DNA from 2 places in the Massilia aerilata genome. Region 2 is predicted to be linked to the other one. Evidence: predicted binding sites of a transcription regulator. Region 2 holds the regulator's gene; the other holds the start of a gene.

Region 1 (11,499 bases), on a different contig from region 2:
ACTGGCGGCTCGAGCTGGTGGCGCCGGATGGCCGCCAGGTCGCACGCTGGCAGGGGCAGGCGACCCTGTCCGGCCGGCCGCTCGACGTGCCGGTGCGCTGGCAGGGGCGCGTGGCGAACCGGCCGCCCGCGCCCGGCGTGTACAAGGTGCGCCTGCGCGCGGCAAGCGGCAGCGAAGAGGTCGAGCAGGCCTGGGACATCGCGGTCGGCAGCCTGCCGGCGCCGGCCTTGCCGTCCTTCGCGCCGCTTCCCGGCCGGCGCGGCCAGCTGCAGGCGGCGCCGGCGCCGGGTGCGCTGCCCTATACCGTCTATTACGGCAACCTGCACAGCCAGACCCGCGACAGCGACGGCGGCGGCGCCCTCGATGCCTGCCGCGGCGCGCAGGACCCGCAGACCGCGCCCTTCGGCCCGGACGCCGCCTTTCCCTACGCGCGCGCGCACGGCCTCGACATGCTGATGGTCTCGGAGCACAACCACATGTACGACGGCTCGGACGGCACCAGGGCGGACGCCGACCCGGCCGCGGCCAGGGTCCTGTACCAGACCGGCCTGCAGACGGCGCGCGCCTTCAACGAAGCGCACAAGGATTTCCTGGCCCTGTACGGCATGGAGTGGGGCGTGATCAGCAACGGCGGCCACCTGAACATCTTCAACAGCGACGAGCTGCTGGGCTGGGAAAAGAACGGCAAGGGCGAGCTGCTGGCCGATACCCTCACCCCGCGCAACGACTACGGCGCGCTGTATTCGCTGATGCGCCAGCGCGGCTGGATCGGCCAGTTCAACCATCCCTCGCTGAAGGACCAGTTCAAGGTCAACGGCGTGCCGCTGGCGTACACGGCGGACGGCGACGAGGCGATGGCGCTGTGCGAAGTGATGAACAGCACGGCCTTCTCCACCAACGACAAGGAAGGCGAGACCCGGCGCAGCAACTTCGAGGCCGCCTGCAACAAGCTGCTCGAAGCCGGCTACCACCTCGCTTTCAGCAGCAACCAGGACAACCACTGCGCCAACTGGGGCGCATCCTATACCAACCGTACCGCGGTATTGCTGCCGGCCGGCGCAGCCCTCAGCCGCGACAGCTTCGTCGCCGCCCTGAAAGCGCGGCGCGTGTTCGCGACCATGGACAAGGCGTCGCAGCTGATTTTCACGGCCAACGGCAGGCTGATGGGCGAGCGCTTCGACAATCGCGGGCCGCTGCAGCTGTCGGTGCAGTTCGCGAACGGCGCAGGACGGACGGCGGCCACGGTGGCGATCATGGAAGGGGTGCCGGGCCGGAACGGCATGGTGACGCAGATGGCATCGGCGGCGGTGGTGAGCATCGTGCCCTCGGCGGGGCCGCACTTTTATTATGCGAAGCTGACCCAGGACGACGGCAAGGTGCTGTGGTCGGCGCCGGTGTGGGTCGACCAGGCGGCGGATTAGAAGCCGAGACTGCGTCCTGCGCCGAGCAGGGTGGCGCGCTTGCATCTTTCGGCCGCCAACGCTAAGTGCTATCCTGCTCGCGCCTGTTTACCCTGCAAGGAAATCCATGAACCGCATCGCAGCAGCCCTCCTGATCGCCTTCTCCGGCGCCGCACTGGCGCAGACCCCGGCCGCCGTCGCGCCGGCAGCGCCCGTCGCCGCCAGCACCGCGCCGCTCCAGCTTACGAACCTGTCCGCCGACGTCGAGCGCGTCATGAAGCAGTTCGACGTGCCGGGCATCGCCATCGCCATCGTCAAGGACGGCCAGGTGCTGGCCACGCGCGGCTTCGGCGTGCGCAAGCTCGGATCGCCCGAAAAGGTCGATGCCAAGACCCTGTTCGAAGTCGCCTCGAACTCGAAGGCCTTCACCGCCGCGGCGCTGGCGATGCTGGTCGACGAGGGCAAGCTGGCCTGGGACGACCCGGTCACCAAGCACCTGCCGGACTTCCAGATGTACGACGCCTACGTGACCCACGAGATGACGGTGCGCGACCTGCTGACCCACCGCAGCGGCCTGGGACTGGGCGCCGGCGACCTGCTGTGGTGGCCGACCACCAGCTTCACGACCGACGAGATCATCCACAAGCTGCGCTTCATCGCGCCGAGCACCAGCTTCCGCAGCAGCTACGCCTACGACAACCTGCTGTACATCGTGGCCGGCAAGATCATCGCCGCGAAATCCGGCAAGAACTGGGGCGAGACCATCCACGAGCGCATCCTTGCTCCGGTCGGCATGGCGACGACGACGACCAGCCTGGCCGAGAATGAAGGCAATCCGAACGTCGCCAACGCCCACAGCAAGATCAACGACAAGATCGCGGCCGTGAAGGCGATGCCGGTGCCGAACGCGGTCGGCGCGGTCGGCATCAACACCAACGCCGAGGACATCGCGCGCTGGATGAACGTGCTGCTGGCGGGCGGCAAGCTGCCGCATGCGGGCGCCGACGGCAAGGAAGCGCGCCTGTTCAGCGAAAAGCAGGCGCGCGAACTGTGGACCGCGCAGACGCCGATGCGCACCGGCACCCCGAACGCGAAACTGGCCGGCACGAAGGCCAACTTCGCCGCCTACGGCCTCGGCTTCCAGCTGCGCGACTACCACGGCCGCCTGCTGGCGCTGCACAGCGGCGCGCTGCAGGGCTTCTATTCGAAGGTGGTGCTGGTGCCGGAAGAGAAGCTGGGCATCGCGATCCTGACGAATGCGGAAAGCGGCGGCTCGCTGAACGCACTGCAGTGGCAACTGCTGGGCCGCCTGGTGGACAGGGACGACAAGACCGACTGGATCGGCGCCGTTGCCGCGGTCGAGGACGAGATGCACGCCAAGGAAAAGGCGCGCCTGGCCAAGAACTCGGCCGCCCGCGCCGCCAAGTCCCAGCCCTCGCTGGCGCGCACCGCCTACGACGGCGACTACCAGGACCTGTGGTACGGCATCGCGACCATCAAGCACGTGGGCGGCAGGCAGGTGCTGTCGCTGTCGCGCACGCCGGACCTGACCGGGGAACTGGAGCACTACCAGCACGACACCTTCATCGTGCGCTGGAAGGAGCGCAACTTCAACGCCGACGCCTACGTCACCTTCGCGCTGAACCCGGACGGCAGCATCGAACGCATGAAGATGCAGCCGATTTCGACCGAGACGGATTTCAGCTATGACTTCCAGGATCTGAATTTCACGCCGGTGAAAAAGCCTAAATCGGCGGCACCGGATTAAACCCCGAAACCGCCCGATACTTCCCTCCGCCATACCGCAGCACCTGCCGCTGGTCGATCGCGACCGGCGGCGCCGCATAGGCGTCGGCGCGGCTGATCGCGCCCTGGTAGCGGATCGTGAAGTCGCCCGGCTGCTCGCGCGTGGCGTCGACCGTCCAGCTGCTCTCGATCGCGTAGCAGTCGTGGCTGTTGGCGGCGGTGTGGTCGTCCTTCGCCGCCGGATCCTGCGGATGCGGCTTGATCAGCGGCTGCAGGCGGCGCGCGCAGTCGGCGCTGCTGTCGACGTTGATGCCGGACAGCGCCATCTCGAGCGCCGGCTCATGCCGCACCAATCCCTTGTCCAGTTCATACATCGCCAGCCAGGTGCCGCAATAGCCTTGCCAGCAGCTGCCGTATTCGACCGCGATCGCCTGGCGCTGGCCGGCGAGCGGCACCGCGCGCAGGCTCGCTTCGCCGTAAAAGCCGCGCAGCCCGAACACGCCCTGGCTCCCGCTCAGCTTCCAGGCGCCGCCGCGCTGCTCGAACTGGTAGGCGGCCAGCGCCATCGGCGTGCCGTGGTTGGCGGCGCTCTTGTCGTCGTCCGCGGGGACCAGGCCGGCGACCAGGGTCAGGTGAGTGGCGTCGATGCGCAGCACCAGCCTGGGTTCGACCAGCACCTGGTTCGCGCCCACGGTCCAGGCGCTGCGCGCGGGATTGGTGGTGACCCCGGGCATGCGCGGCAGGGTGACGGTCTGCAGCCGGCCGGCCGCGCCCTCGCTCCAGCCGGGGAAGGCCAGCGCCGCCAGCTGGGCCGGCGTCACGCCGGCCGATGCGGGCGCGGGCTGCTGCGGCGCCGCCAGCGCAAGGCCGGCCATGAACGCGGCGGCGATAGAAAAAGCGCGGCGCATGCTCAGCTCGTCTTGCCGTTCCAGACCGCCATCATGTCCGGCGAGCCCTGCGAGCGGATGCCGTTGTCGGACAGGATGTCTTCGGTGGCTTCGACCAGCGTCTTGCGCGGCAGGACCATGGTCTCGCCCTCGCGCTGGTCGAAGCGCAGCACCACCAGCTCGTCCTTCAGGTCGCGCAGCAGGGCCACCAGGTGGCGCAGGCTGCGCACCGGCACGCCGTTGACCGATTCCACCACCGAGCCGAAGCGGTTGCTGTAGCCGGCCACCAGCTTGTGCGGGAAGAAGGGCGAGCTGACCACCACCAGTTCCTCGTGGCGGCTGCTGGGCGCTTCGCCGCGGCGCGTCACCAGCGGGCTGCCGTTGAAGCCGTAGGCGTTCAGGGTCGAGGCGTTCGCGCTGATGAAGGACAGGTACTCTTCGGTGGCGCGCGAGAACACGATCGGGCCGTAGATGAAGTACGAGGGATAGCCGCCGTCCAGGTCCGGAATCAGCAGCGGGCGCTTGCCGGCGACGGGTACTTGCACCTGCAGCGTCTTGCCGTCGCGGATGATGGTCAGCGGCACCTTGCCGTCCTTCGCCACCTGCTGCACGCGGTACTGGAAGCGCACGCGCAGGTTCGGCCCCAGCTTGACCATGCCCTGGTCGTCTACGGGAAAGTCGCCGATCCTGGTGATCAGGTCCCATTCCCTGAGCGGATAGGCGGGGTCGCTGCCGGTGGGCCGGTGCACCACCACGCCGCGCACCGACTTGTCGATCTTCAGGTACTGGCGCAGCACCGGGTTCTCCAGCGTCTGGGTGTCGTCGCGCAGCTGCGGCTTGCCGTCGTAGCGGCCGTCGGCCACGTCGCGCAGGAACAGCTCGACCTCTTCGTTCGGGATCACGTAGCCGATGTTGTTGGCGCTGGCGACGATGGAGAAAGCCAGGCCGACCATGCGCTCGCCGGCCACGATCGGGCCGCCGCTGTTGCCCGGGTTGATCGGGGCGTCGATCTGCACGCGCAGGCCCGAGGCGCCGTAGAAGTAGGGGACGAATTCGACGCGCGAGACGATGCCCTTGGTGATCGACAGCGAGTTGCCGCCCATCGGGTAGCCGTAGGCCAGCACGGCGTCGCGCACGTCGGGCAGCACGCTGGCGCGCTTCAATGCGGGGTGTTCGTCGAAGAAGGATTCGTCGTCGAGCTTGAGGACGGCGAGGTCGATCCCGCGCGCGATCGCGACCACGGTGGCGCCGACCTTGTCGCCTTCCTCGCTGGCCTGCACCTGCACCTGGCTGGCATAGCCGACCACGTGGGCATTGGTGAGGATGCGCTTGCCCTCGATGACCACGCCGGAGCCGGTGGCTTCCTGCGGCGTCGCCTTGGTCCAGGGCCGGTAGGGGTCGGGACGGCGCATGGTCGTGAAGATCTTGACGACCGATTTTTCGATGCTGGAGCTGTTCGCGGGCTTGGTGGGCGGCGCCTTGGCGTCGAGGTCCTGGGCCTGGGCGGCGAGGGCGGAGGCGGCAAGCAGGGCCGCGGCGGCGATACGGAGCAATGTCATGCGCCGACTATACACTGCCGGGCCGCGCAAAAATTCACAAATACTCACTGCGGCTTCACATTTGCCGCAGTGAGCGGCGCACGTATTTACGGCTTCACGAACTTCAGCGTCATGCGGTCGCTTTCGCCGATCGCCTGGTACTTGTCGCGGTCAACCGCGCCGTTGGTCAGGGTCGGCGGCAGCGCCCACACGCCGCCCTTGTGGTCGGCCTTGTCCTTCGGGTTGGCGTTGATCTCGGATTTCGCGGCCAGCTTGAAGCCAGCGCTTTCCGCCATCTTGATCACGTAGGACTCGTGGACGTAGCCGCTCTTGGCCTCGGCATCCTGCGGCATGGATTCCGGCAGGCGGTGGTCGGTCACGCCCAGCACGCCGCCCGGCTTCAGGCTGGCGTAGATGGCCTTGAACATGTCCTTGACCTTGTCATCGCCCAAGTCGACAAAGTTGTGCACGTTGCGGAAGGTGAGCACCATGTCGACGCTGTTTGGCGGGGCGAAGTTGTAGATGCCCTTTGGCGGATTGAAGCCGGCCCGCACGACCTTGTCATAGACCGCCGGCTTGGACTCCAGCAGCGTTTTGGAGATCATGCCGCCGGCGATCAGCTTGCCGTCCTGGCGCAGGTAGGGCGCCAGGATCTCGGTGTACCAGCCGCCTTCCGGCAGCACTTCGACCACCGTCATGGTCGGCTTGATGCCGAAGAAGCTGAGGGTTTCGTAGGGGTGGCGGTACTGGTCGCGCGCGACGTTGGCGGCAGTGCGATGGCTGCCGCCGATGGCTGCACGCAGCTGGGCGTCGTCGGCGGCCTGCGCGGTGCCGGCCAGGCTGCTCGCCAGCAGGGCGGCGGCCAGGATGAATCGTTTCATTGTGTCGTCTCCGGGGTCGATGGCATCGGCGCCATGCCGTGCCGCCCGGCGATGATCGGCCACGCCTCAGTTGTCGTCAAGTAAAGATGTGTATGTATCGGGCGCGTCCGAGCGGACAGTGCCCGGACACGGCGCGGACACGCTTCAGCCGGACACTGGGCAGCCGCGTGCGCCGCAAACGGGGGCGCAAGCGCTTGGCATAAAGATTGCCTATTCAAAAACTTTACTTGCTGATATGTTTAGCAGCTCTACATAAAAGCGCGGAACAAAGCGCCCAGGGCCAGGCGCATCGTCGAAGACAGTACCTTGGTACGGCGAGACGAATGCAACGCAGCCATGGGGCGTTTTGTTCAAACAAGAGCGGTCCGTCCGCCGGGCCACTGTCCACTTCAGGAGACGTCATGGAACGCCGTACCTTCCTCAACATCAGCGGCCTGGCTTTCGGCTCGATGCTGGTTCCCGTCTTCGGCCGCGCGATCGCCGCCGAAGAGCTGCTCAACCCGATGCCGCTCGCGGCCAAGAAGATGCTGGCCGATACCGCGCTGAGCGCCGCCACCAAGGCCGGCGCCAGCTACTGCGACGTGCGCATCGGCCGCTACCTCAATCAGTACGTGATCACCCGCGACCTGAACGTCGAGAACGTGGTCAACACCGAGTCGGCCGGCATCGGCGTGCGCGTGGTCTGCAACGGCGCCTACGGCTTTGCCGCCACCAACGACATGAGCCCGGACGGCGTGGCCGGCGCGGCGCGCCAGGCGGTGGCGATCGCCAAGGCCAACGCCAAGCTGCAGTCCGAACCGGTGCAGCTCGCACCAGTGAAGGGCGTGGGCGAGGTGGCGTGGTCGACCCCGGTGGTGAAGGACTGGCGCACGGTGCCGATCAAGGAGAAGGCCGAGCTGCTGATCGCCGCCAACAAGGCCGGCATGGAAGGCGGCGCCAACTTCATGCAGTCGATGCTGTTCCAGGTGAACCAGCAGAAGTACTTCGCCTCCACCGACGGCTCCTACATCGACCAGGACATCCAGCGCCTGTGGGCGCCGCTGACCGCCACCGCGGTCGACAAGGCCAGCGGCAAATTCCGTTCGCGCCAGGGCCTGTCGGCGCCGGTCGGCATGGGCTACGAATACCTGGCCGCGCGCAAGGAAGACAAGATCAAGGCCGCCGGCGGCGTCGCCACCCTGTACACGAAGTCCTATGACATCATCGAGGACGCGCGCGCCGCCGGCCGCGACGCCAAGCGCAAGCTGACCGCCAAGTCTGTCACGCCGGGCAAGTACGACCTGATGCTCTCGCCCGAACACCTGTTCCTGACCATCCACGAATCGGTGGGCCACCCGACGGAACTGGACCGCGTGCTGGGCTACGAGGCCAACTACGCCGGCACCAGCTTCGCCACACTGGACAAGTGGGAGTCGAAGAAATTCAACTACGGCTCGCCGCTGGTGAACATCGTGGCCGACAAGACCACCCCGGGCTCGCTCGGCAACGTGGGCTACGACGACGAAGGCGTCCAGTGCAAGCGCTGGGACATCATCAAGGACGGCACCCTGGTCAGCTACCAGGCCACGCGCGACCAGGCCCACATCATCGGCAAGACCGAATCGGACGGCTGCTCGTACGCGGACAGCTGGAGCAACGTGCAGTTCCAGCGCATGCCGAACGTGTCGCTCCAGGCGGGCAAGAAGCGCTTGACGCCGGACGAGATGGTCAAGGACATCAAGAAGGGCATCTACATCGTCGGCGACGGTTCGTTCTCGATCGACCAGCAGCGCTACAACTTCCAGTTCGGCGGCCAGCTGTTCTACGAGATCAACAACGGCAAGATCGGCCAGATGCTGGAAGACGTCGCCTACCAGGCCAACACCCAGGAATTCTGGAACGCCTGCACGGCCATCTGCGATGAGCGCGACTGGCGCATGGGCGGCTCCTTCTTCGACGGCAAGGGCCAGCCTCCGCAGATTTCCATCGTCTCGCACGGATCGGCTACCAGCCGCTTCAACGGCATCAATGTCATCAACACCGCCCGCAAGATCGGCTAAGGCAGGAGCACAACGACCATGACCATCCTGACCCAGGAACAAACCAAGCATATCTGCGACCGCGTGCTGTCGCTGTCCAAGGCCGACGAATGCAGCGTGACCGTCGGCGGCAGCCGCCAGGGCAATATCCGCTTCGCGCGCAATGCCGTCTCCACCGCCGGCCTGGCGGAAGACACCAACATCGCCGTGCAGGTCGCCTTCGGCAAGCGCCAGGGCACCGCCACCATCAACGAGTACGACGACAAGTCGCTGGAAAAAGTCCTGCGCCGCGCCGAGGACCTGGCGAAGCTGGCGCCGGAAAATCCGGAGTTCATGCCGGCCGTCGGCAAGCAGAACTACCGCGCGTCCGAAACCTTCAGCAAGAAGACCGCCGCCATCGATCCGGAATTCCGCGCCCAGTCCGCGGCCTACGCGATCGAAGCCTGCCGCAAGAACAAGCTGGTGGCCGCCGGCTTCTTCAGCGACAGCACCTCCTTCACCAGCGTCGCCAATTCGAACGGCGTGTACGGCCACCAGAACGAAACCGGCCTCGATTTCACCTGCACCGTGCGCACCGAAGACGGCCGCGGCTCCGGCTGGGTCAAGCGCTCGGCCACCGACGCCGCCCGCTTCGACCCGCGCGAAGCAGCCGACGTGGCGATCGAGAAGGCGCTGCGCTCGGTCGACGCGAAAGCCCTGGAGCCGGGCCGCTACACCGTGATCCTGGAGCCGGCCGCGACCTCCGAGCTGCTCGGCTTCATGCTGTTCGGCTTCGACGCACGCCAGACCGACGAAGGCCGCAGCTTCCTGTCGAAGAAGGGCGGCGCCTCGCGCCTGGGCGACAAGCTGTTCGACAGCCAGGTCAACATCTGGGCCGACCCCTGGAACCCGGACGTGCCGGTGCTGCCCTGGGACACCCAGAACCTGATCGCGCGCGAACGCATGGACATCATCAAGGACGGCAAGGTCAACGCCTTGCAGTACTCGCAGTACTGGGCCAAGAAGAAGGGCGTGAAGCCGACCGCGACCCCGGGCAACATCATCATGGCCGGCACGGATAAAACCACCGCCGACCTGATCGCCAGCACCAAGAAGGGCATCCTGGTCACCCGCACCTGGTACATCCGCATGGTCGACCCGCAATCGGTGCTGCTGACCGGCCTGACCCGCGACGGCACCTTCTACATCGAGAACGGCAAGATCAAGTACCCGATCAAGAACTTCCGCTTCAACGAGAGCCCGGTGACCATGCTGAACAACATCGAGGAAATCGGCAAGCCGGTGATCATCGGCGGGGACGAGGTGCCGTTCCAGATGTCGATTCCGCCGATGAAGGTGCGGGACTTCAACTTCACCTCGCTTTCCGACGCGGTGTAATTGTTATCGTCGTCCCCGCCTGCGCGGGAACGACGGTTTCTTGGAGATCTAATTGGAACGCCGTACCTTCCTACACCTCGCCGCCGGCACCGCCGGCGCCATGCTGGTCCCCGTCTTCGGCAACGCCATCGCCGCCGAAGAGCTGCAGTCCAGCATGCCGCTCAGCTTCAAGAAGGCGCTGGCCGACGCCGCCCTCAACGCGGCCACGAAAGCAGGCGCCAGCTATTGCGACGTGCGCATCGGGCGCTACCTGAACCAGTTCATCAACACCCGCGACCTGACGGTGCAGAGCGTGACGAACACCGAGTCCAGCGGCGTCGGCGTGCGCGTGATCGCCGACGGCGCCTACGGCTTCGCCGCCACCAATGCGATGAACCCGGACGCCGTCGCCGGCGCCGCGCGCCAGGCGGTGGCGATCGCGCGCGCCAACGCCAGGCTGCAGACCGAGCCGGTGCGCCTGGCCCCGACCAAGGGCGTCGGCGAGGTGGCCTGGGCCACGCCCATCAGGAAGGACTGGCGCACCGTGCCGGTCAAGGAAAAGGCCGAGATGCTGATCGCCGCGAACAAGGCGGGCCTGGACGCCGGCGCCAGCTTCATGACGGCCAACCTGTTCCAGGTGAACCAGCAGAAGTACTTCGCCTCCACCGACGGCTCGTACATCGACCAGGACATCCACCGCCTGTGGGCGCCGCTCACCGCCACCGCGGTCGACAAGGCCAGCGGCAAATTCCGCTCGCGCGCCGGGCTGGCGCCGCCGGTCGGCATGGGCTACGAGTACTTCGATGCGCGCCCGGAGCACAAGATCCGGGCCGCGGGCGGCGTCACCACCCTGTACAAGGACGGCTACGACATCGTCGAAGAGGCGCGCAACGCCGGCCGCCAGGCGCGCGAAAAGCTGAGCGCGAAGAGCGTCGAGCCGGGCAAGTACGATCTGGTGATCGCGCCGGAAAACCTGTTCCTCACCATCCACGAATCGGTCGGCCACCCGACGGAACTGGACCGCGTGCTGGGCTACGAGGCCAACTACGCCGGCACCAGCTTCTGCACGCTGGATAAATGGGAGACCAGGAAATTCCAGTTCGGCGCCGATAAGGTCAACTTCTTCGCCGACAAGAGCACGCCCGGTTCGCTGGGCGCGGTCGGCTACGACGACGAGGGCGTCAAGCCGAAGCGCTGGGACATCATCAAGGACGGCATCCTGGTCAACTACCAGGCCACGCGCGACCAGGCCCACATCATCGGCGAGAAGGAGTCGCACGGCTGCTCCTACGCCGACAGCTGGAGCAACGTGCAGTTCCAGCGCATGCCCAATGTTTCGCTGGCGGCCGGTACTGCGCGCCTGACGCCGGACGAGATGGTGAAGGACGTCAAGAAGGGCATCTACATCCTGGGCCGCGGTTCCTATTCCATCGACCAGCAGCGCTACAACTTCCAGTTCGGCGGCCAGCTCTACTTCGAGATCAAGGACGGCAAGATCGGCCCCATGCTCGAAGACGTGGCCTACCAGTCGAACACCCAGGAATTCTGGAATGCCTGCAGCGCCATCTGCGACGAGCGCGACTGGCGCATGAGCGGCTCCTTCTTCGACGGCAAAGGGCAGCCCAGCCAGGTCAGCGCGGTCTCGCACGGCGCCTCGACCACCCGCTTCAACG
Region 2 (11,499 bases):
CGACTCCTATACCGACGCCTACAACCACGCCCTGCTGCTCGAGCGCGAGCAGAAGCTGACCTTCGTGCACCCCTTCGACGATCCTGACGTGATCGCCGGCCAGGGCACGATCGGCATGGAGATCCTGCGCCAGCATTCCGGCCCGATCCATGCGATCTTTGTGGCGATCGGCGGCGGCGGCCTGATCTCGGGCGTGGGCGCCTATGTGAAAGCGGTGCGCCCGGACATCAGGATCATCGGCGTGCAGACCGTCGATTCCGATGCGATGGCAAGAAGTTTAAAAGCCGGCCAGCGCGTCACCTTGCCCGATGTCGGCCTGTTCTCGGACGGCACCGCGGTGAAGCTGGTGGGCGAGGAAACCTTCCGCATCGCCAAGGAAGTGGTCGACGAAATCGTGATCGTCGACACCGATGCAATCTGCGCGGCGATCCAGGACGTGTTCCAGGACACCCGCAGCATCCTCGAGCCGGCCGGCGCGCTGGCGGTGGCCGGCGCCAAGGCCTATGTCGAGCGTTCGCAGATGGGCAAGAACCCGATCAAGGGCGAGACCCTGGTGGCGGTGGCCTGCGGCGCCAACATGAACTTCGACCGCCTGCGCTTCGTGGCCGAACGCGCCGAGGTCGGCGAGGCGCGCGAAGCCGTGTTCGCCGTCACCATCCCCGAGCAGCGCGGCAGCTTCAAACGTTTCTGCTCGCTGGTCGGGCCGCGCAACGTCACCGAATTCAACTACCGCATCAGCGACGAGCGCGAAGCCCATGTTTTCGTCGGCGTGCAGATCGGCGACCGCAGCGAATCGGCGACCGTCGCACGCACCTTCGAGGAACACGGCTTCCGCACCCTCGACCTGAGCCACGACGAACTGGCCAAGCTGCACGTGCGCCACCTGGTGGGCGGCAAGAGCCCGCTGGCCCACGACGAGCTGCTGTACCGCTTCGAATTCCCGGAACGCCCGGGCGCGCTGATGCGCTTCCTGGACAGCATGGCGCCGAACTGGAATATCTCGCTGTTCCACTATCGGAACCAGGGTGGGGATGTGGGGCGGATCCTGGTGGGACTGCAGGTGCCGGGTGGGGAAATGGATGAGTTCAGGGAGTTTCTGGCGAGCCTGGGATATCGTCATTGGGACGAGACGCAAAACCCCGTCTACAAGCTGTTCCTTTGATGTTGCGCGTGGGCACGGAGTGCCCACCCTACCGTAGGGTGGGCGGCCTCCGCCCACGCACTCACCTACGCATCAATTCCTGGAACGGTGTACGATACGCGGCTTTGCCGACGCCGACCGGCACCCACAAGCCGGCGTATCGAGACTGAACCATGACCAATACCCCTGATCAATCGCCACTCGGAAAATCCTCGGCCTACCAGACCCAGTACGCCCCCGAGCTCCTGTTTCCCATCCCGCGCCAGCAGAAGCGCGACGAGCTCGGCCTGACGGGCACGCTGCCCTTCTTCGGCGTCGATATCTGGAATGCCTACGAACTGTCGTGGCTGAACATGCGCGGCAAGCCGCAGGTGGCGATCGCGACCGTGACCGCGCCGGCCGATTCACCCAACATCGTCGAATCGAAGTCGTTCAAGCTCTACCTGAATTCCTTCAACCAGACCCGCCTGGCGAACACGGATGCCCTGCTGGCCCTGCTGCGCGAAGACCTGTCGAATGCCTTCGGCGCGCCGGTGCACGTGGCGCTGACCCTGCCGGAAGACTTCGGCAAGCTGAAGATGGGCGAGCAGGAAGGCCTGCTGCTGGACCGCCTCGACGTCGAGATCGACAGCTATGCGCCGGCGCCCGAATTGCTGCGCGCGAATCACGACGAAGCCGCGGTCGAGGAGACCCTGGTCTCGCACCTGCTGAAATCGAACTGCCTGGTGACCGGGCAGCCGGACTGGGCCAGCGTGCAGATCCATTATGTCGGTCCGCAAATCGACCAGGAAAGCCTGCTGCGCTACCTGATCGGCTTCCGCGAGCACAACGAGTTCCACGAGCAATGTGTCGAACGCATCTTCACCGACATCCTGCGCCACTGCAAACCGAACAAGCTGGCCGTGTATGCCCGCTACACCCGGCGAGGCGGCCTCGACATCAACCCCTGGCGCGCCAATTTCAGCACCGCGAAACCGCCGAATTTGCGCACTGCCCGCCAGTGAAAATCAGCGCACCACCCCCATCTACTGTACGTTTCCAGCGACAGAATCGTGTCGTCGATGTGACGCAGCGTGCATTTCGAGGCCCTGGCGCTGCTTAGGCAGCATTGCAAGATTCGGCTAGAAAATATGAAGGATGGGCCTGAATTTGCCCTTTCCGTTCGTCAAATTTGAAATTTCGTAGCAGAAATTTCGTGAGTATTACAAACGCTTGCGCTCGCTCAAAACGTCATTTTCTGGTGGAGCTAAAACAGCTTGCCGTACAGACGCGAAATCGAATGTCACGGCCATGAAACAGGCCTATAATTCCCGCTCGCAAGTACCTGATGCACCGCAATATCGAAGCGTGATATGACTAATTTAAGCAAAATTCTCTCGCTCGAGAACGTTCAACTGGATTTGGAAGTCTCGAGCAAGAAGCGCGCCTTTGAACAGGCCGGTCTCATTTTCGAGAACAACTGCGGCATTGCCCGCTCGACGGTCTCGGATAACCTGTTCGCGCGCGAACGCCTCGGCTCGACCGGTCTCGGTCATGGCGTGGCCGTGCCGCACGGCCGCATCAAGGGCAGCAAGAGCCTGAAGTCGCCGCTGGCCGCCTTCGTGCGCCTGGCCGAGCCCATTCCCTTCGAATCGCCGGACGGCCAGCCGGTCAGCCTGCTGTTCTTCCTGCTGATCCCGGACCACGTGACCCAGCAGCACCTGGAGATCCTGTCCGAGATCGCCGAACTGTTTTCGGACGAAGCCGTGCGCATTGCGCTGGCCACCGATCCGGACCCGCGCTCGGTGCACGAGCGCATCATCAACTGGCAACCGAGCCTGCAGGCACTGGGGTAAAATCAAGCCATGCTCCAGACCCCGCTGACCATCCAGAGGCTGTACGACGACAATCGCGACAGCCTGCAACTCGGCTGGTTTGCAGGTTTCCCCGGCGGCGAGCGCCTGATCTCGGGCGACGCCGTCTCCGCCGCCGACCAGGTCGGCCACCTGAACCTGATCCACCCGGGCCGCATCCAGGTGTTCGGGCACCAGGAACTGAATTACTACCAGCGTCTCAAGACCGGCTCGCGCAGCCACATGATCGGCGAAATGATCGCGGGCGGCCCGCCGGCCCTGATCATCGCCCAGGGCCTGGACACCCCGCCGGACATCCTCGCCATCTGCGACGAGCAGAACATCCCGCTGTTCTCGACCCCGCTGCCGGCGGCCCAGGTCATCGACTTCCTGCGGGTCTATTTATCGAAGAAACTGGCGCAACGCGTCATCATGCACGGCGTGTTCATGGACGTGCTGGGCGTGGGCGTCCTGATCACCGGCGATTCCGGTCTCGGCAAGAGCGAGCTGGGCCTGGAACTGATCTCGCGTTCGCACGGCCTGGTGGCCGACGACGCGGTCGAATTCTCGCGCATCGCGCCGAACATGATCGAGGGCCGCTGCCCGCCGCTGCTGCAGAACCTGCTCGAAGTGCGCGGCCTCGGCCTGCTGGACATCAAGGCGATCTTCGGCGAGACCGCGGTGCGCCGCAAGATGCGGCTGAAGCTGATCGTCCACCTGGTCAAGCGCGGCGCGCTGGACGAGGAAGTCGAAAGATTACCCTTCCACTTCCCGACCGAAGACGTGCTCGGCCTGCCGATCCGCAAGGTCGTGATTCCTGTCGCGGCCGGTCGCAACATCGCGGTGCTGCTGGAAGCCGCGGTGCGCAATACCATCCTGCAGCTGCGCGGTATCGATACGCTGCAGGAATTCATGGAACGCCAGCGCCAGGCCATGAGCGGCGACTGAGGCAAGGCACTTGCCGATGCGGTATCATCACCGTATGCGCATCGTCCTCATCACCGGTATCTCGGGCTCCGGCAAATCGGTTGCCCTCAATGTCCTCGAAGACGCAGGCTACTACTGCGTCGACAACCTCCCTCCCGCCCTGCTGCCTTCGCTGGTCGAGACAATCAATGGCGCCGACAGCAAGTGCGTGGCCGTCGCGGTCGACGCCCGCAGCGCCGAATCGCTGGCGGAACTGCCGTCCACGGTCCGTACGCTGCGTGAGCATGGCCACGACGTCAAGGTGATGTACCTGACCGCCAGCACCCACTCGCTGGTGGCCCGCTTTTCGGAAACCCGCCGCAGCCACCCGCTGTCGCACGAGCTGCGTCCGGGCGAAAACCCGGCTTCGCGCCGTACGCTGATCGAATGCATTTCGGAGGAGCGCGAGCGCCTGGGCTCGATCGAGAAGCTGGGCCACGTGATCGACACTTCGGAAATGTCGTCCAACAAATTGCGCGCCTGGGTCAAGGAACTGGCCGAAGTCGAATACGCCAAGCTGACCCTGTACTTCGAATCCTTCGCCTTCAAGCGCGGCGTGCCACTGGACGCCGACTTCGTGTTCGACGTGCGCGCCGTGCCGAACCCCTATTACGACCTGACGCTGCGCCCGCTCACCGGCAAGGACGCACCCGTCATCGCCTTCCTCGACGCCCAGCCCCAGGCCACCGAGATGCTGGCCGACATCCGCGCCTTCGTCGCCAAGTGGCTGCCCTCCTTCAAGACCGACAACCGCAGCTACCTGACGGTGGCGGTCGGCTGCACCGGCGGCCAGCACCGCTCGGTGTACATGGCGGAGCGGCTGGGGGCGTATTTCGGCGATACCGAACGGGTGGTTGTGCGGCATCGCGAGCAGCATTGACATCGTCGTCTCCGCGAAGGCGGGGACCCAAGTTTACGGGGCGCAGAGGCAAACGTTCGCAGTAAGCACCGAACTTGGGTTCCCGCTTGCGCGGGAACGACGTGCTAACTACGCGATTGGCGAGCCGACTTAGACCAGCCCAGTCGCATAAAACACCCCAATCACAAAGAACACCGCCAAAGTCTTGATGATCGTGATCGCAAAGATCTCACGATAAGACTCGCGGTGCGTCAGCCCGGTCACCGCCAGCAAGGTGATCACGGCGCCATTGTGCGGCAAGGTATCCATGCCGCCGCTGGCCATCGCCACCACGCGGTGCAGCACCTCGAGAGGAATCTGCGCCGCCTGCGCGCCCTGGACGAACAGGTCGGACATGGCCGCCAGCGCGATGCTCATGCCGCCCGAAGCCGAGCCCGTAATGCCTGCCAGCGAGCTCACCGATACCGCCGCATTCACCAGCGGGTTCGGAATGCCCTTCAGCGCATTGCTGACGACGATGAAACCGGGCAGCGCCGCAACGACCCCGCCGAAGCCGTACTCGGACGCCGTGTTCATCGCCGCCAGCAGGGCGCCGCCGACGGCTTCCTTCGAGCCTGCGGCAAAGCGCTGGCTGACGCGGCGGAAGGCCGTCGCCAGCACCAGCAAAATACCAAGCAACAGCGCGGCTTCGACCGACCAGATCGCCAGCACGGTTTTCACGGTGGCGGTCACCGGGGTATGCACACCCGGCAGCACGTTGGCCGGCACGGTGTAGGCATCGGCGCCGTACCAGACCGGGATCATCTTGGTGAACGCGAAGTTGGCGACGCCGACCAGCACCAGCGGCAGCACGGCGACGACCGGATTCGGCAGCGCTTGCGTCTCGGCGGCCTCGATCGCCTCGGCGTGGGTACCGTAGCCTTCACCCTTGGCCATCGCCGCGCGGCGGCGCCATTCCAGATAGGACAGGCCGACCACGATGATGAACAGCGAGCCGATGGTGCCGAGCACGGGGGCGGCCCAGCCCGTGGTTTTGAAGAAGGTGGTGGGAATGATGTTCTGGATCTGCGGGGTGCCCGGCAGCGAGTCCATCGTGAACGAGAAGGCGCCCAGCGCGATCGCGCCCGGCATCAGCCGCTTCGGGATATTGCTCTGGCGATAGAGCTCAGCCGCGAAGGGATACACCGCGAACACCACCACGAACAGGGACACGCCGCCATAGGTCAGCAGCGCGCATACGGCGACGATCACGGCGTTCGCGCGCGAGCGGCCGATGTAGCGGATGGCGGCCTGCACGATGGATTTCGAGAAGCCGGACATCTCGATCACCTTGCCGAACACGGCGCCGAGCATGAAGACGGGGAAATAGAGTTTCACGAAGCCGACCATCTTTTCCATGAAGATCCCGAAAAAGACCGGCGCCACGGCGGACGGATCGGTGAACAGGACCGCGCCGAGGGCGGCGATCGGTGCGAACAGGATGACGCTGTAGCCGCGGTAGGCGGCCACCATCAGGAAGGCCAGCGCGGCCAGGACGATCAGAAACGACAAAACGGACTCCTCTGTTGTTGTGCTTTATACGGCAATAATTCATTGCCCGATGAAATCATCGCACAAAAACAGTGATGATGTTGCAACGCAGTATCTGTCGTTTAGAAGAACTCGTCGAGCAAGCGATAGAATTCCACGCGCGCCGGATCGGCCTGCATGCCGTAGTGCTTCAGAAAAGGCGCCACCCATTTCTTGCCCAGCGTATCCGCGATGTCGCGCATCGCCAGCGCCAGGTCCTGGTGGCGATCGGCCACGCCCAGGCGTCCGCAATCGATCCAGCCGGCGATGTCGCCGAACAGGTCCACCATCAGGTTCGCAAGACAAGCGTCGCCGTGCGTCACAACCAGGTCTTCCGTGGGCGGCTGCATGGCTTCCAGGCGTGCGAACAAGGTCTCCGGTGACAGCCCAGCGTGCTCCTCGTCGAAGTCTTCCTCGTCGACCAGCCCGGCTTGCATGCGTGCATGGGCGAGCGCGATGCGGGCGTTGGCGCGGTGGTCGAACGGACAGCCGGCGACATCGAGCGCATGCAGCTGGCGCAGCGCCTGCGCGATCAGGCGCACCGCCTCGGAAGCGGGAATGGCGCCGACTTCGCTACCGCATTCGAGGTCGCTGCCCGGCATCTCGTGCAGCAATAGCCAGCCACGGCCGTTCTCTTCGGCAAAATCGATGACCGGCACGCAGGGTATGCCGGCTGCGGCCAGCCAGCGCAGTCGCGCCGCCTCGCCCGCCAGTTCGGACAGGGGCGAGATGCGTTCCGTCTTGAGGAACAAGGACGGACCTAGACGTGGCTCGAGCCGGAACAGCTGCGCCCCGGAAGCGCCGCCGGACTGGAGTTCCCAGCGGCTGCCATGCAGGCGTTCCTGCCAGGATGCAGGCATCTTTTTCTTTACATCGGTCGGGCGTCCCATCGTCCAAGCTCCTCAGGAAGAAAACTGCCAATGCACGCCCGCGTGTTCAGTCCAGGTGCCGCAGCGGATGCGCCCAGTCCGGCCATACCGGCGCGAAGAAACGCGCCACCATCTCCGGGGTGACCTGGGCCAGCGAAGGCGGATTCCACACCGGTGCATTGTCCTTGTCGATCACCAGCGCGCGCACGCCTTCCAGCACTTCGCCATGTTCGAAGTTGCGGCGCACCAGCGAGCGCTCCATGCGCAGGCAATCGGCCACGTCCATCGAAGCGCCGCGCACCAGCATCTCGCGCGTCACGCACATCATCAGCGGCGAACGCTGGCGCATGGCGGCCAGGGCCTTCTGCGCGAAGGGCGCGTCGTCGCCTTCGAGCGAAGACATCACCGCTTCCACCGAAGCCGCGCCGAAGTGCCTGTCGATCGGCGCGCGCTGGGCGGACAGTTCGCTCGCGCCGGCCTGCTGCGCAAACGGCGCCGCAAAGGCGCGGATCGCCTCGGCCAGCTGTGCGCCCGGCGTGGACGCGATCAGCCCGTTCAAGGCCGCCAGTTCGGCAGCCGGCACGAACAGATCCGCCAGGCCGACGTAGAGCGCATCGGCGGCGCCGACGGTCAGCCCCGTCAGGCCCAGATACATGCCGAGCGCGCCCGGCGCATGCGACAGGAAGTGGCTGCCGCCGACGTCCGGGAACAGGCCGATGTTCACTTCGGGCATCGCCATCTTCGTGCGTTCGGTCACGATGCGCAGGCCGCTGTCCGGGCCGCCCTGGGCGATGCCCATGCCGCCGCCCATCACCACGCCATCCATCAGCGAGATGTAGGGCTTCGGATAAAAATGGATCAGGTGGTTCAGCGCGTATTCTTCGGTAAAGAAGTCTTCCAGCAAGGCACTGCCGCCAACAGGCGTCGCATGGCCGGCCTGGTGGAAAAAGCGGATGTCGCCGCCTGCGCACAGGGCTTTCTCGCTGGTGCTGGTGATGACGACCGCGGCGACGTTCGCGTCTTCGCGCCAGGCCAGCAGGGTCTCCGTCAGTGCGCGCACCATCTCCAGCGACAGCGAGTTCAGGGCCTTGGGGCGGTCCAGGGTGATGATGCCGGTGCCGTTGGCAAGCCGGGTCTGCACGTGTTCGCTCATGTTCTTTTATTTATGAAAGGGAAAGCAGTATTGTAGCGCGGCCAAAAAAACGAAAAGGGCGCCAGATGCGCCCTTCGTCTTGCCTATGCTGCGCCAGCGGAACGATCACGCTGCAGCGGCAGCTTCTCCTCCCTCAAGGTCTTCGTTGGCCATGCGTTTTAGTGCTGTGTGACTATGATCCTGCAGCATCTGCTTGTACTTCTGGACCTGGCGGTCGAGACGGTCCATCAGCATGTCGATCGCCGCGTAGAGGTCATGTGCGGCGCTGGCGACGTGAACGATCTTCCCAGCAACACGCAAGTTGATCTCGGCCTTCTGGCGTTTTTCTTTCTCGGTGAGATTGTCTATGCAGAGGATGACGTGGGAGTCGATCACTTGATCGAAATGGCGGGTGATGCGTTCGAGCTTGTTCTGTACGTATTCACGGATTGCTGGGGTTACATCGAGATGATGTCCGCTGATAGTGAGATTCATACACACTCCTTTGAAGATGCGCTGTCAGGTAACCAGTATCTGGGTGCCCTGCAGCTTATTACAAGGATTTGCGGAGGCTGACGGGCGGGATCTTCAGCGCCTCACGGTATTTCGCGACCGTGCGGCGTGCGATAACCATTCCCTGTTCCCCTAGCATCTCCGCGATCTTGCTGTCGGATAAAGGGTTCTTGGGGTCTTCTGCTCCTGTGAGTTGCACGATGAGAGCCCGGATCGCCGTCGAGGATGCTTCACCGCCTGCCTCGGTCGCGACGTGACTTCCGAAAAAGTACTTCAACTCAAACATGCCGTGCGGCGTCAGCATATATTTCTGAGTTGTGACGCGAGAAATTGTGCTCTCGTGTAGACCTAGTGTATCAGCTATCTCACGTAAAACAAGGGGCCGCATGGCAACTGCGCCGTGCGAGAAAAAGTTCCGCTGGCGCTCGACGATAGCTTGCGCCACGCGCAGGATCGTGTCGAAGCGCTGGCGCATGTTCTTGATGAGCCACTTGGCTTCCTGCAACTGTGCATTCAGCTGCGATTCCGATTTCCCCTGTTTCAGCAAGGCGGCGTAGATGCTGTTCACGCGCAGGCGCGGCATCACTTCCGGATTCAGCTGCACGCTCCAGCCGTCCTTCGCGCGGCGCACGATCACGTCCGGCACCACGAAGTCGGAGACGTCGGAGGCGAAGGCCGCACCCGGATGCGGATTGCACTGGCGGATCACGGCCTGGGCTTCGCGCAGGTCTTCGTCGTCGCAGTCGAGGGCCTTCTTCAGCTTGTTGAATTCGCGCTGCGCAAACCAGGTCAGGTAGCGTTCGACGATGACCAGCGCCATGCGCCGCGTCACCATCGCCACGCCGGGCATGCGCCGGATCTGCAGGGCCAGGCATTCGGCGGCGCTGCGCGCGCCCACGCCCGGCGGGTCCATGCTCTGCACCAGCGACAGCGCGGTGCGCAGTTCCTCGAATTCGATCTCGAGTTCGGCCGGCAGGCGCGCGTGGATGTCGTCCAGCGATTCGTCCAGGTAGCCGTTGTCGTCGAGCGAGTCGACCACGATCTCGACCAGCGCGCAGTCGCGCGGCGAGAGGCAGGTCAGGCGCACCTGTTCCATCAGGTGCTCGCGCAGCGAGATGGGGCTGGCTTCCAGCTGCGGGCGGCCGTCCTCTTCCTCGCCGCCGCTGCCGCTGCCGGAATGGCCCGACTCGCCCCACTCCATCTCGTGCTCGGCGCCGCCGGCTTCGCCGCTGTCGCCGCCTTCGGCTTCGCTGCCGCCGCTGCCGCCGTTCTCCTCGCCCTGGCCGGACGCGGGGGGCGCATCGGGCGTGGTGTTGGTCGAGGAACCGTTGTTGATGGCGCCGTCCGCCAGCAGGCGCACGGAGCGGTCGAGCGGATCGTCGAGGCGTTCGAGCAGCGGATTCTCACCCAGGACTTGTTCGATCTCCTGGTGGAGTTCGAGCGTGGACAGCTGCAGCAGGCGGATCGACTGCTGGAGTTGCGGCGTCAGCGCAAGGTGCTGTGAGGTCTTGAGTTGCAGCGTCTGTTTCATGACTACATCCTGAAGTGTTCACCCAGGTAGACACGGCGGACGGATTCATTCGCGATGATGTCGTCGGGCCGGCCCGAGGCCAGCACCGCGCCCTGGTTGATGATGTAGGCACGGTCGCAGATGCCGAGCGTCTCGCGCACGTTGTGGTCGGTGATCAGCACGCCGATGCCGCGCTCTTTCAGGAAACGCACGATACGTTGGATCTCGATCACGGCAATTGGATCCACGCCGGCGAAAGGTTCGTCCAGCAGCACGAAGCGCGGGTCGGTGGCCAGTGCGCGCGCGATCTCCACGCGGCGCCGCTCGCCGCCCGACAGCGACAGCGCCGGGTTCTCGCGCAGCTTCTCGATCTGCAATTCGGCCAGCAGCTCGTCCAGGCGTTCCTGGATGCGCGCCTTGCTCAGCGGCTTGCCGTTCTCGCGCTGCAGTTCCAGCACCGCGCGGATGTTCTCTTCCACCGTCAGCTTGCGGAACACCGAGGCTTCCTGCGGCAGGTAGGACAGGCCCAGCATGGCGCGGCGGTGGATCGGCAGGCTCGTGATGTCGGTGCCGTTGATGACGATGGCGCCGGCATCGGCCGGCACCAGGCCCACGATCATGTAGAACGAGGTGGTCTTGCCGGCGCCGTTCGGGCCCAGCAGTCCCACCACCTCGCCGCAGGCGACCTGCAGCGAAACGTCGCGCACCACCAGGCGCTTGCCGTAGCTTTTCTGCAGCCCCTTGGCGACCAGGGTGCTGCCGCCGCTTGCGACGGCGGTCGGGGTGGCGTCTGCGTGTACTTCCATCATTGCTTTCCTGCTTCCGGTGGCGCCGCCGGCGTAGGGCGGCGCGTGTAAAAAGTGACGCTGACGCGGTCCTTGCCGGGCTTGTCGGCGCCGCTCACGTCATTCATGTTCAACAGGACTTCCTTGCGGGCGTCGTAGGAAATGAACGGGCCGCTCATCTCCCTGGTCACGGTACGGCCGTCGAGCTGCCTGATCGTGGCATGCGAGATCAGCTTGACGATGTCGGTGCGCTCGTCGTATTCCATGCGCTCGCCGTAGCCTTCGTCCCACTCGTCGGCGCCGCCGTCGCGCTTCTGGCGGAA

What was found. The regulator sigma-54, encoded in region 2, starts transcription at its own class of promoters, with help from an activator protein. The targets are predictions, from matches to a motif close to TGGCANGNAANCTGCTTT.
Region 1: the regulator sigma-54 is predicted to act here: its motif matches at 6,648-6,665, upstream of ACFPO9_RS22845 (TldD/PmbA family protein).

What each region holds. Positions count from the first base shown of each region.
Region 1 covers NZ_JBHSMZ010000021.1:47,896-59,394, forward strand. The annotation lists gene ACFPO9_RS22820 (CehA/McbA family metallohydrolase) at 1-1,421, shown strand, start outside; gene ACFPO9_RS22825 (serine hydrolase) at 1,528-3,168, shown strand; gene ACFPO9_RS22830 (hypothetical protein) at 3,146-4,054, opposite strand; gene ACFPO9_RS22835 (S1C family serine protease) at 4,057-5,592, opposite strand; gene ACFPO9_RS22840 (class I SAM-dependent methyltransferase) at 5,679-6,452, opposite strand; gene ACFPO9_RS22845 (TldD/PmbA family protein) at 6,854-8,491, shown strand; gene ACFPO9_RS22850 (TldD/PmbA family protein) at 8,510-9,847, shown strand; gene ACFPO9_RS22855 (TldD/PmbA family protein) at 9,900-11,499, shown strand, end outside.
Region 2 covers NZ_JBHSMZ010000010.1:106,642-118,140, reverse strand. The annotation lists gene ilvA (threonine ammonia-lyase, biosynthetic) at 1-1,162, shown strand, start outside; gene queF (NADPH-dependent 7-cyano-7-deazaguanine reductase QueF) at 1,315-2,145, shown strand; gene ACFPO9_RS15090 (PTS sugar transporter subunit IIA) at 2,494-2,976, shown strand; gene hprK (HPr(Ser) kinase/phosphatase) at 2,986-3,921, shown strand; gene rapZ (RNase adapter RapZ) at 3,956-4,819, shown strand; gene ACFPO9_RS15075 (GntP family permease) at 4,949-6,349, opposite strand; gene ACFPO9_RS15070 (APH(3') family aminoglycoside O-phosphotransferase) at 6,451-7,257, opposite strand; gene ACFPO9_RS15065 (enoyl-CoA hydratase/isomerase family protein) at 7,304-8,389, opposite strand; gene hpf (ribosome hibernation-promoting factor, HPF/YfiA family) at 8,495-8,863, opposite strand; gene ACFPO9_RS15055 (RNA polymerase factor sigma-54) at 8,922-10,412, opposite strand; gene lptB (LPS export ABC transporter ATP-binding protein) at 10,415-11,197, opposite strand; gene lptA (lipopolysaccharide transport periplasmic protein LptA) at 11,197-11,499, opposite strand, start outside.